One region of the Burkholderia sp. PU8-34 genome, then DNA from elsewhere that is predicted to be linked to it. Evidence: riboswitches for the same ligand, from Rfam matches in the RefSeq annotation. Region 1 holds a riboswitch; the other holds the start of a gene.
The links. Region 1 has a riboswitch for cobalamin ahead of ACV22Z_RS16920 (TonB-dependent receptor domain-containing protein). Riboswitches for the same ligand answer to the same signal wherever they lie in the genome.
Positions count from the first base shown of each region.

Region 2: it holds a riboswitch for cobalamin, as region 1 does, so the genes downstream of both, cobA (uroporphyrinogen-III C-methyltransferase) here and ACV22Z_RS16920 (TonB-dependent receptor domain-containing protein) in region 1, are expected to answer to the same signal.

Region 1 covers NZ_JBSAXC010000006.1:158,146-163,275, reverse strand. Annotated here, with positions in the region: gene ACV22Z_RS16930 (ABC transporter ATP-binding protein) at 1-23, opposite strand, end outside; gene ACV22Z_RS16925 (FecCD family ABC transporter permease) at 20-1,021, opposite strand; gene ACV22Z_RS16920 (TonB-dependent receptor domain-containing protein) at 1,052-2,962, opposite strand; cobalamin riboswitch at 3,028-3,280, opposite strand; gene ACV22Z_RS16915 (ATPase) at 3,448-3,798, shown strand; gene ACV22Z_RS16910 (cell division protein ZapA) at 3,795-4,109, shown strand; RNA gene ssrS (6S RNA) at 4,191-4,372, shown strand; gene ACV22Z_RS16900 (EVE domain-containing protein) at 4,474-4,935, shown strand; gene ACV22Z_RS16895 (SIMPL domain-containing protein) at 5,118-5,130, shown strand, end outside.
Region 2 covers NZ_JBSAXC010000002.1:640,578-645,707, forward strand. Annotated here, with positions in the region: gene bamE (outer membrane protein assembly factor BamE domain-containing protein) at 1-227, shown strand, start outside; gene ACV22Z_RS07615 (cobyrinate a,c-diamide synthase) at 406-1,710, opposite strand; gene cobO (cob(I)yrinic acid a,c-diamide adenosyltransferase) at 1,714-2,316, opposite strand; gene ACV22Z_RS07625 (cobalamin biosynthesis protein) at 2,358-2,732, opposite strand; gene cobA (uroporphyrinogen-III C-methyltransferase) at 2,732-3,496, opposite strand; cobalamin riboswitch at 3,665-3,905, opposite strand; gene ACV22Z_RS07635 (DUF3857 domain-containing transglutaminase family protein) at 3,990-5,130, opposite strand, start outside.

The sequences.
Region 1 (5,130 bases):
GGCAAGGATACGGCTGCATTCATCGCGTCGGTCTCCTCAGCAACATCCACAGGAACACCGGCACACCGATCAGCGCGGTCATCACGCCGACCGGCAACTGCGCGGGCGCGATCACGGTCCGCGCGAGCAGGTCGGCCGCCATCACGCCGCCGCCGCCCGCGAGCAGCGCGGCAGGCAGCAGCATGCGCTGGTCGTTGCCGAACGCGAGACGCAGCGCATGCGGGACGACGAGCCCGACGAAGCCGATCGTGCCCGCGGTCGTCACCGCAGCAGCCGCGGCCAGCGACGCGACGAGGTAGATGCGCACGCGCAGCCGCGCGACCGGCACGCCGAGCGCGAGTGCGGTCGCGTCGCCGCGCAGCAGCACGTTCAGCTGCGGCGCGGCCGGCAGCGCGACGCACGCGGCGAGCGCAAGCGCGGCCCACGCGAACCATGGCGCCGCGGCGCCGTTCAGGTCGCCGGTCAGCCAGAAGATGATGCCGCGCAGCCTGGCATCGGGCGCGAGCGACAGCAGCAGCGTGACGAGCGCGCCCCACCCGGCCGCGATCACGACGCCGGTGAGCAGCAGCCGCGGCGACGCGTCACGCAACTCGCCGCGCCACAGCTCGCGGCGCGCGAGGCCGAGCACGAGCCCCACGGACACGAGCGCGCCGGCGAACGCCGACGCATCGACGAGCCACCACGCGGCGCCCGCGATCATCGCGACGAGCGCAAAGCCGGCCGCGCCGCCCGACACGCCGAGCACGTACGGTTCCGCGAGCGGATTGCGCAGCAGCACCTGCAGCAGCGCGCCCGCGAGTGCGAGCAATGCGCCGCACGCGAAGCCCGCGAGCGCGCGCGGCAGCCGCAGCGTGCGAACGATGTCGGCGAACAGCGCATCGCCGCCGCCGTGCGGAACGAGCGATGCGAGCGCCTGCAGCGGCGACATCGGCACGCTGCCGATCGTCAGCGACGCGACGAACAGCACGGCGACGGCCACGGCGAGCGCCGCCCAGATCGCCGCCGCGCGCGTGGCGCTCATGCGGCGCACCGTGCCGCGCACGCCGGGCGCTTACTGCTGCTGCCAGCCGAGCGTGACATAGGCGCCGCGCCGCGGCGTGTTGTATGCGTAGGCAAGCTCGTAGTCCTTGTCGAAGAGGTTGTCGATGCGCGCGCTGACGTACCACGCCTTCGTGATGTTGTAGCGCGCGGACAGATTGACGAGCCCATAACCGCCGAGCCGCCCGCCGCCCGAATCGTTGCGCGCGCCACTGACGAGCCATTCGCCGCCGACGCGCACCGGGCCGAACGCGCGGCTCACCGCTGCCGACGCGAAGCGCCGCGCGCGCCGGTCCAGGTCCTGATTCTGCGTTTCGTCGATCGGGTTCTGCAAGGTGGCGGCAACCCGCACGTCGGTCGCGCCGACGTGCCCTTGCCACGAGCCTTCGAGCCCCTGCACCTTCGCCCGGCCGACATTCTGCGCGACATAGAAGAAGCTGTTCGCTTCAGGCCGGTAGTCGATCAGGTTCGAATAGCGCGTCTGGAACACGGTGATGCGCATGACGCCCACCGCGTTCGCCGCATATTGCAGCGCGGCCTCGACCGAGTGGCTGCGCTCGGGCTGGATCGACGGATTCCCGGCGATCGGGTAATAGAGGTCGTTGAAGCTCGGCGCGCGAAACGCGTCCGAATAGCTGGCGGTGATTTTCCAGCGATCGGTGAGGTCGAGCCCGTAGCCCAGATAGTACGAGTTCGCGCCGCCGAAATCCGAATACTGGTCGCGCCGCAGGCTCGCCTGGAACTGCTGGCGGCCGATGCGCCCCATGTAGCCGAGCCAGCCGGAATTCACGTGGCGTTGCGGCGCCGAATACACGTTCGACATGAACTGCTGGTCGAGCCGCTCGTAGCCGGCCTGGATCATGTGGTCGGGCGCGATCCGGAAATCGTTCTGCCACGTGTACTGGCGGTTGTCGGTATTGAAGTGGTCGGTGTAGACGCCGTTCAGCTCCGTCTGGCTGCGGTCGTTGCCGGTCGCCACGCTGACATGCGTCGTCCACCAGTCGAACAGCTTGCCGTTCGCGAAGACGCGCGCCTGCTGCACGCGCGAATACAGGTTGTTCAGGTCGGTCGGCGCGCCGAACGCGTTGTCGTAGCTGTTGGTGCCGTTCGACTGGAAGTACGTGACGCCCGCATCCCAGCGATCGTCGAAGCGATGCCGCAGCGATGCGGTGACGCTCTCGTTCAGGTAGCCGTTCGCGTTCGGGTTCGCATTCGGCTGCTTCGCCGGATCGAGCGCGGAAAAGCCGTTGTCCTTGTCGCGCGCGATCGACACGCTGAAGGTCGTCTTGCCGTCGGCGTCGAGCCGGCCCGACACGCCCGCCTGCTGCGTCTGCGTGCCATAGCTGCCGAGGCCGACCGCAAAGTTGAAGCGCGGCGGATGATTGCCGCCGTCCTTCGTGAACACCTGCACGACGCCGCCGATCGCACCGGAGCCATACAGCGACGACACGTTGCCGTTCACGATCTCGACCCGCTCGATCTGGTCGAGCGGCAGCTGGCTCAGCTGCGCGGCGCCGAGGCTCGCGGAATCGACGCGCACGCCGTCGACCAGCACGAGCGATTGCGTCGATTGCGCGCCGCGCAAAAACAGCGTCGCGCTCGCGCCAGGGCCGCCGTTGCGCACGATCTGCGCGCCTGGCGCGAACGCGAGCAGCGTCGGCAGGTCGGCGCCCGGATGCGCAGCGATGTCCTGCGCGTCGAACACGGTCGTTTGCGGAATCGCATCGGCAAGGACCTGCGGCGCGCGCTGCGCGGTGACGACGACCGGCGCGAGCAGCTGCGCGTCGGTGTTCTGTCCTGTCTGCGCGGCAGCGGGTGTGGTGGAGGTGGCGGGTACGGCCGGTGCAGCAGCAGTCTGGGCCGCGGCGGCGAGCGGCAGCCCGCATAGCGCGCCGAGCGCGTTGCGGGCGATTGGGGTCAGCATCGAAGACATCCTGTGAACGGCTGCGCGCCCCGCTTCCCCGCAGGCCGCGCGTCATGAAGCCCGCGCACGGGCTCCCCGCCTCGGCCGGTATCCGGGCTGGCGGCACACCGGCTCGCCTTCCCGCGCAATCATGCGCAGTGGCCTGCGCCCGCATGCGAACCGCACACGCCGAGCGCACCCGAGCCGGCCTGCATCGTCCGATGCGGCCGCTTACCGTTGCGGGGGCAGCGCAGGTTGGCCGCTCCTGGCGGAGCCGGCGCCCTGCTTCCCGTTTAACCGCGCGTCGCACGCGCGAGCACCGAGGCGGCGCCAGTTTAGGAGCGGTCCGCGAGAGCGTCAAGAAAGCGCTCGGCACACAGGCAAAAACCGGCCCCCGTCTCGCAATTTCGCGGCAAGAAGCAGGGGTGTTACGACTGGAAACGTTACAGATGTCGGAATGCGCGTTATTCCGCGCTAAAATGCTGGGTCTTTAGAGGACGCAGCAGATGCTCAACGAACTCGAAACCCTATCTCAAAATATTGGCCGGCTGATTGCACTGAACCAGCGCTATCACTCGGAACGGCTCGCGCTCGAAGAGCAAGTCGCGCAATTGCGCGCGGAAGCGGACACGGTGCGCGCCGAGCTCACGCAACTGCGCGAGGAACGCAATGCGCTCGAGGCGGAACGCGACACGCTGTCGGCGAAGATCGACGACGCTCAGGTGAAACTGAACGCGATTCTCGAGAAGCTGCCGCGCTCGAAGAGCGTGGCGGAAACCGACAACCAGCTCGATCTGCTGGATACACAGGCGCGCGCCGATCGCGACGACGCGGCAAGCCACGGAGAACACGCATGAGCACCAAGCAGATCGAAGTCTCGATTCTCGGCCAGGCCTATCGTCTCGCCTGTTCGGCCGAGACCGAAGGGGCGCTGCTCGAGGCTGTCGCGCGTGTCGACGCGGAAATGACGAAGATCCGCTCGAACAGCTCGGTGCGCGGCACCGATCGCATCGCCGTGATGGCGGCGCTGTCGCTCGCGTCCGAACTGCTGCGGCTGCAAACGAGCGTGCGTCACGGTGAAGCATTTCCGGCGGAAGAAATCCGGCGTACAATGCGCCAGATGAACGAAAAACTCGGTGCGGTGCTCGCACAGCACGAGACGCAGTAACCTCGAATCGATGTGTCGATTCCCCTTGATCTCAGCGGTCAACGGTGGTCAAATTGGACACAACGATTCACAGTTCAGTCAGCTTCCCTGCCTGGTTCGCCAAGGTCATATATTCCTTGAACCAATGCCATGTGCACGGTTGCGGAAATTTGTAGCACGGGCGCGCGCGTCACTCTGTCTGATGTACCCGAAGTGCTGCTAACTGCGACCAATTCTGAACCCCAGGTTCAGGATGCCGGCCTAGCGGCTAAGGCGGGGGCCTATCCAACGGCATCGGGTCTTGCACCCGATGCCGTTTCCTTTTGTAGCGGCCTCTTTTGTAGCGGCCTCTTGTAGCAGCCTCTTTCTGCGTCGATCACGATCCATGCAATACTGGCTGATGAAGTCCGAACCGGACGAAGCGAGCATCGACGATCTCGCGAACGCGCCGCAGCGCACGCTGCCCTGGACCGGCGTGCGCAACTATCAGGCGCGCAATTTCATGCGCGACACGATGAAGCTCGGCGACGGCGTGCTGTTCTATCACTCGAGCTGCCCCGAGCCGGGCATCGCGGGCGTCGCCGAAGTGTCGTCGACACCCTACCCCGATCCCACGCAATTCGATCCGAAGAGTCCCTATTACGATCCGAAGTCGACGCAGGAAACGCCGCGCTGGCTGCTCGTCGACGTTCGCTTCGTGAAGAAGTCGCCGCTCGTGCCGCTCGCGGCGCTGCGCGAATACGACGAGCTCGCCGACATGCGTGTGCTTGCGAAAGGCAACCGGCTGTCGATCACACCTGTCACGCGCGCCGAATGGCGCTTCATCACCGAACGGCTGATGAAGTAAGCGCGGGCGGGCAAACGTCAAATTTGGTCAGCATGCGCGGCGCGTCCGGAACTCGCCGATGCATCGCCGGGCCTAAGCAACCGCGACCGGCCGATCCGGCCGGCTGTCGTTTTTCCCTCGCGCGGTCCGCCCGCGTCGCGCACGCGCGATCCGCGTGCGCGCCATCGACAAGGAACCCAACAATGACGAAGAAAT
Region 2 (5,130 bases), on a different contig from region 1:
ACAACATCGCGAAGGTCGTGCCGGGCATGTCGAAGGACGATGTGCGGCAACTGCTCGGCAAACCGACGTCGGTCGCGCAATACGCGTTGAGCCACGAAGAGGTATGGAGCTGGCACTGGGCCGAGGGCGGCGTATCGGGCGATGCGATGTTCAATGCGCATTTCTCGCCGGACGGGACGGTCATCAGAACGTCGAGATCGGAGGCGCCCGGACGGGAAAGGCCGTGACGGCGTCAGGCCGCGACTTGCCGGGCTATCTTGTCCCATGCGGACGGCGTCAACCCGACGCAATGCGTGCGCGGGCCTGCATCGCACGACGATGCGCACGCCGATCCGCACGCGCGGTGATTGCGGCGCAGCGCATCTTTCCGCATGCGATCCGCTCGATGGCGGACGCCTCCTTCCTTCAAAACGCCGCGTCGTCGAACAACGCTGCCGCCGCAAGCGGATTCGACGGCCAGTACATGTGCATGTAGGTCGCAACGACCGATCCCGTCCGATAAACCGCCTCGCCGCTGCCAGCATTGCCGTCCGGACGGATGGCCGCCGCAACCGGCGCAAGTGGCGTATCGAGCCGCGAATAATGGAACGTATGCCCGCGCATCGGCCCGGTGCGCGTGTCGAGCTGCTGCATCCCCAATGCCGCGAAGCGGCGCTGCATCGTTGCGTGGCCGGGCAGCACGCCGAGCATCGGCGTCGTCGCGCCGTCCACGCCGGTCAACGTTTCGCACAGATACACCATCCCCCCGCATTCGGCGACGATCGGCCTGCCGGCCGCCGCATGCGCGCGGATCGTCCGCGCGCTCGTCGCGTTCGCCGCGAGCGTCGCCGCATACAGTTCCGGATAGCCGCCCGGCAGGAACAGCGCGTCGCAATCGCCCGGGACGGGCTCGTCGGCAAGCGGCGAGAAGAACCGCAACTGCGCGCCGAGCGCTTCGAGCAGCGCGAGATTCGCCGGATAGATGAATGAGAACGCCACATCGCGCGCGATCGCGATGCGCTTGCCCGTCAGCGCACGCGGCAGCGGCGCGACGTCGTCCGGCGCCGCGAACGCGACGGCGGGCGGCAGGTCGGCCAGCGCGGTCTGTGCGAGCACGTCGGCCGCGCGGTCGAGCCGCGCGTCGAGGTCGTCGATGTCGTGCGGCTGATGCAGCCCGAGATGACGCTCGGGCAACGCGATGCCCGCATCGGCCGGCACGTGGCCGAGCCAGCGCAGGTCGCCGGGCAGCGCCTGCTGCAGCAATTCGGCGTGACGCGCGGAACCGACGCGGTTCGCGAGCACGCCGTAGAACGGCAAGCCTTCGCGAAAACGCGCGAGGCCGAACGCGATCGCCGCGAACGTCTGCGCCATCGATTTCGCGGAAATCACCGCGACGACCGGCACGCCGAACGCCGCCGCGAGATCCGCGCTGCTCGGCGTGCCGTCGAACAGCCCCATCACGCCTTCGATCAGGATCAGGTCGGCGTCGCGCGCGGCCTCGGCGAGCAGTGTGCGGCAGCCGGCTTCACCGACCATGCCGAGGTCGAGCGCGTGCACGGGCGCGCCGCTCGCGCGTTCGAGCAGCATCGGATCGAGAAAGTCCGGCCCGGTCTTGAACACGCGCACGCGGCGGCCGAGCCGGCGATGCAGCCGCGCGAGGCCGGCCGTCACCGACGTCTTGCCCTGGCCGGACGCGGGCGCGCTGACGAAGAGCGCGGGGCAGGCGGGCATCGCTCAGAACTCCACGCCGCGCTGCGCCTTCACGCCCTGTTCCTTGTACGGATGCTTGACGAGCCGCATCTCGGTGACGAGGTCGGCGGCTTCGACGAGCGCATCGGGCGCGTGCCGGCCGGTCACGACGACGTGCAGCGACGCAGGGCGGGCCGCAAGCGTCGTGAGCACTTCGTCGAGCGGCAGGTATTCGTACTTGAGCACGGTGTTCAGCTCGTCGAGGATCACCATCTGGTAGTCGCCGCTTTCGATCATCCGGCGCGCTTCGTCCCAGCCCTTGCGCGCGGTCGCGATGTCGGCGTCGCGGTTCTGCGTGTTCCACGTATAGCCGTCGCCCATCGTCACGAAATCGCATTGCGCGACCGCGCCGAGGAAATCGCGCTCGGACGTATGCAGCGCACCCTTGATGAACTGCACGACGCCGAGCCGCATCCCGTGGCCGAGCACGCGCACGGCCATGCCGAACGCGGCGGTGCTCTTGCCCTTGCCGTTGCCGGTGTTGACGATCAGCAGGCCTTTTTCGTTGACGGCGGCGGCCTGCTTCTTCTCGTGGCCGGCGCGGCGGCGTTCGGTCATCCGCTGATGCGCTTCGGGATCGGTTTTCATCGGAGTTCGTCCTGTCGTAACAAAGGGTTCAACGCGAGGGTTCAAAGCGGGCCGGCGAGCGCGACCGTCACGCCGTCCCGCGCGAGTTTCGGGCCGAGCAGCCGGCCGTGCGGCGCGGCGAGCCGCGCGCACGGCTCCGCGACGCCCGCCACGCCGAAGCGGGCGAGGGCGGCCGCCGACGGCCCGCTCGCCGCGAGTTCGGGGTGCGCGGCCAGCTGCGCCGCGCCGAACGCGACGAGCGGCCAGCCGCGCCGCGCGCACAGCGTGCGCAGCGCGTGTGTGCGGGATTTTTCGGCGAGCGTCGCGACGACGGCCGGCTGCGCATCCGGATGCCGCGCGAGCGCCGCGCGGATCGCGGCATCGAGCTGCGCCGCGGTGACGCCCGCGCGAAAGCCGAGACCGAGCGCGACCTGCATTACGCATGCTCCGGCGTTGCGCCGCCCGACAGCGCGGCCTGCACCGCGGGATCGGCGGCCAGCGCGGCAACCCGGCCGATCACGACGATCGCGGGCGAGCCGATGCCGGCCGCACCGACTGTTGCGACGACGGTCGCGAGCGTCGCCAGCACGTGACGCTGCTCGGGTCGCGTCGCCGATTCGATCGCCGCGCACGGCGTGTCGTCCGGCAGGCCGCCCGCCAACAGCGCGGCGACGATCGCGCCGAGGCGGCGGATGCCCATGTAGATCACGAGCGTCATCCGGGTGGCGGCGAGCGCTTGCCAGTCGGGCTCGTCGTCGCCCGCGCCGTGTCCCGTCACGAAGATCACACCCTGTGCGTCGCCGCGATGCGTGACCGGAATGCCGAGCGCGGCCGGCGCGGCGATGCCGGCCGTGATGCCGTTCACGACCTCGACCGGAAACCCCGCCGCGCCGAGCGCGATCAGCTCCTCGCCGCCACGGCCGAACACGAACGGGTCGCCGCCTTTCAGGCGCGCGACGCTGCGGCCCGCGCGCAGGTGCGCGAGCATCGCGGCGACGATCGTTTCCTGCGGCGTCGACGCATGGCCGCCGCGCTTGCCGACGTGCTCGATCCGCGCATCAGCGCGCGCATGCTGCAACACGTCGGGGTTCACGAGATCGTCGACCAGCAGCACATCGGCTGCGCCGATCGCGCGCACGGCCTTGAGGGTCAGCAAGTCGGCGTCGCCGGGGCCGGCGCCGATCAGCCACGCGCGGCTCATCGGGCGCAGCACGGCGCGAACCGTGTCGAAGCGGGGGAAAGCGGCGAACGGACGGCGCGAAGCCGGCTTGCGGAATGGCGGTGCATAGCAGAATGAAAGCAGCCCGCTCGAAGCGGGCATAAGCGCACACGATCCGTCCCCCGCGGATCGGGCGTTCGGCGAGCGACTCGCTCGCCCCTTGCGTCGGCCGGTATCCGGGCTGGCCGCTTGCCAGGCCGCGGCCTTCCCACCCGAGGCAGGCGGGCAGTGGCATCGTGGGCGGCATGGGCGCGTGCGCTCGAAAGGCGCGTTGCGCGGGCGGCGTACCGTTGCGGGGACAGCACAGGCCGGGCGGTCGTCCGCCTCCTGTTTCCCGTTTGACTGCATGTGCGGAATGCGCATGCGAGCACCGAACGCGGCGCATACGATAGCACACGCGTCAGCGCAAACGCATGCGGGGCCGGCGCCCGCCAGCCGGCGACGGCGCGCGATGCGCGGGCCGCCGCGGCGCCGGTCAGCGATACAGGATCTGCCGCTTCAGGTCCTTCGAGATGCTGCGCGCGGCGTCGGCCCACTCGGCGAGCTTCGCGCCGCTGCATACGTTGCCGCCGAGATCGCGATCGAGCACGCGCGTCACGTCGACGGTCCGGCCGTCGCGGCGATAGGTCGAGCGATACGCGATTTCGCCGGCGCGGACGTCGACATCGGGCGGAATCGCGAGTATCTCGACGTCGGCCGGCAGCGTGATCCGGTAGCGTTCCTCGAGCCGCGTTCCGGCGCATACGCCTTCGAAACGCTTGTCCTTCTGCTGAAGGACGAAATCGGCGAACTCGCGGATCCGGCCGAAATTCGGCAGCGACGGCACCGCGAACGCCGCAGGGCCCGGCATCAGCGACAACTGGTTCAGCGTGCCGCGCAGCGCGATCGAGAACGGCTGGTCGAGTGCGTCGAGATGATGCGGGGTCATCTGCAGTTCGCCGGAGAGACCGGAGCGGCGCAGCATCTCGTCGGCCAGCCGTTTCGGCTGGACGTACACGAACATCTGCCGCGCGTGCTGGACGGCCTGGCCGTCGAGCGCGATGTCGCCCGTCATCGTCGCGTTGCCGTCGCGGTCGAGATCGAGCGTGTAGGCGAGGAGCGACCGGCTGTTGCGGCCGTTCTGCGGCGGCGTGCGGATCACGTTGCCCGTCGCGGTGTCGAGCGCGGGCTTGCCGCTCGCCTCGAACGGCAGTGCGCCGAACGGCAGCACGCCGGCCGTCGTATCGGCGAACACGTCGAATTCGGGCAGCCACACGATCGCGTGATTGAACGTCAGCACGTCCGGCGCGTCGGGCAGGCGGTAGCGATCGCCAAGGTTGACCAGCACCGTGCGGCTCTCGATGCCCTTCGCCGCAAGCAGCGCGGACAGCAGCGTCACCTGGTCCTTGCAGTCGCCGTAGCGGTTCGCGAGCACGTCGTCGGCCTGATGCGGGACCACGGGCCCGGCACCGAAATACACGCCGACGTAGCGGATGTTGCGGGCGACCCACGCGTACAGGCGCATTGCCTGCTCGCGACGGTCGTCGACGCCTGCGGTGATCTGGTCCGCGAGCGCGCGGATCGCGTCGGCGGGCGCCTGCTTGTCGGCGGCGCGCGCCTGATACGCGCGCGCGATG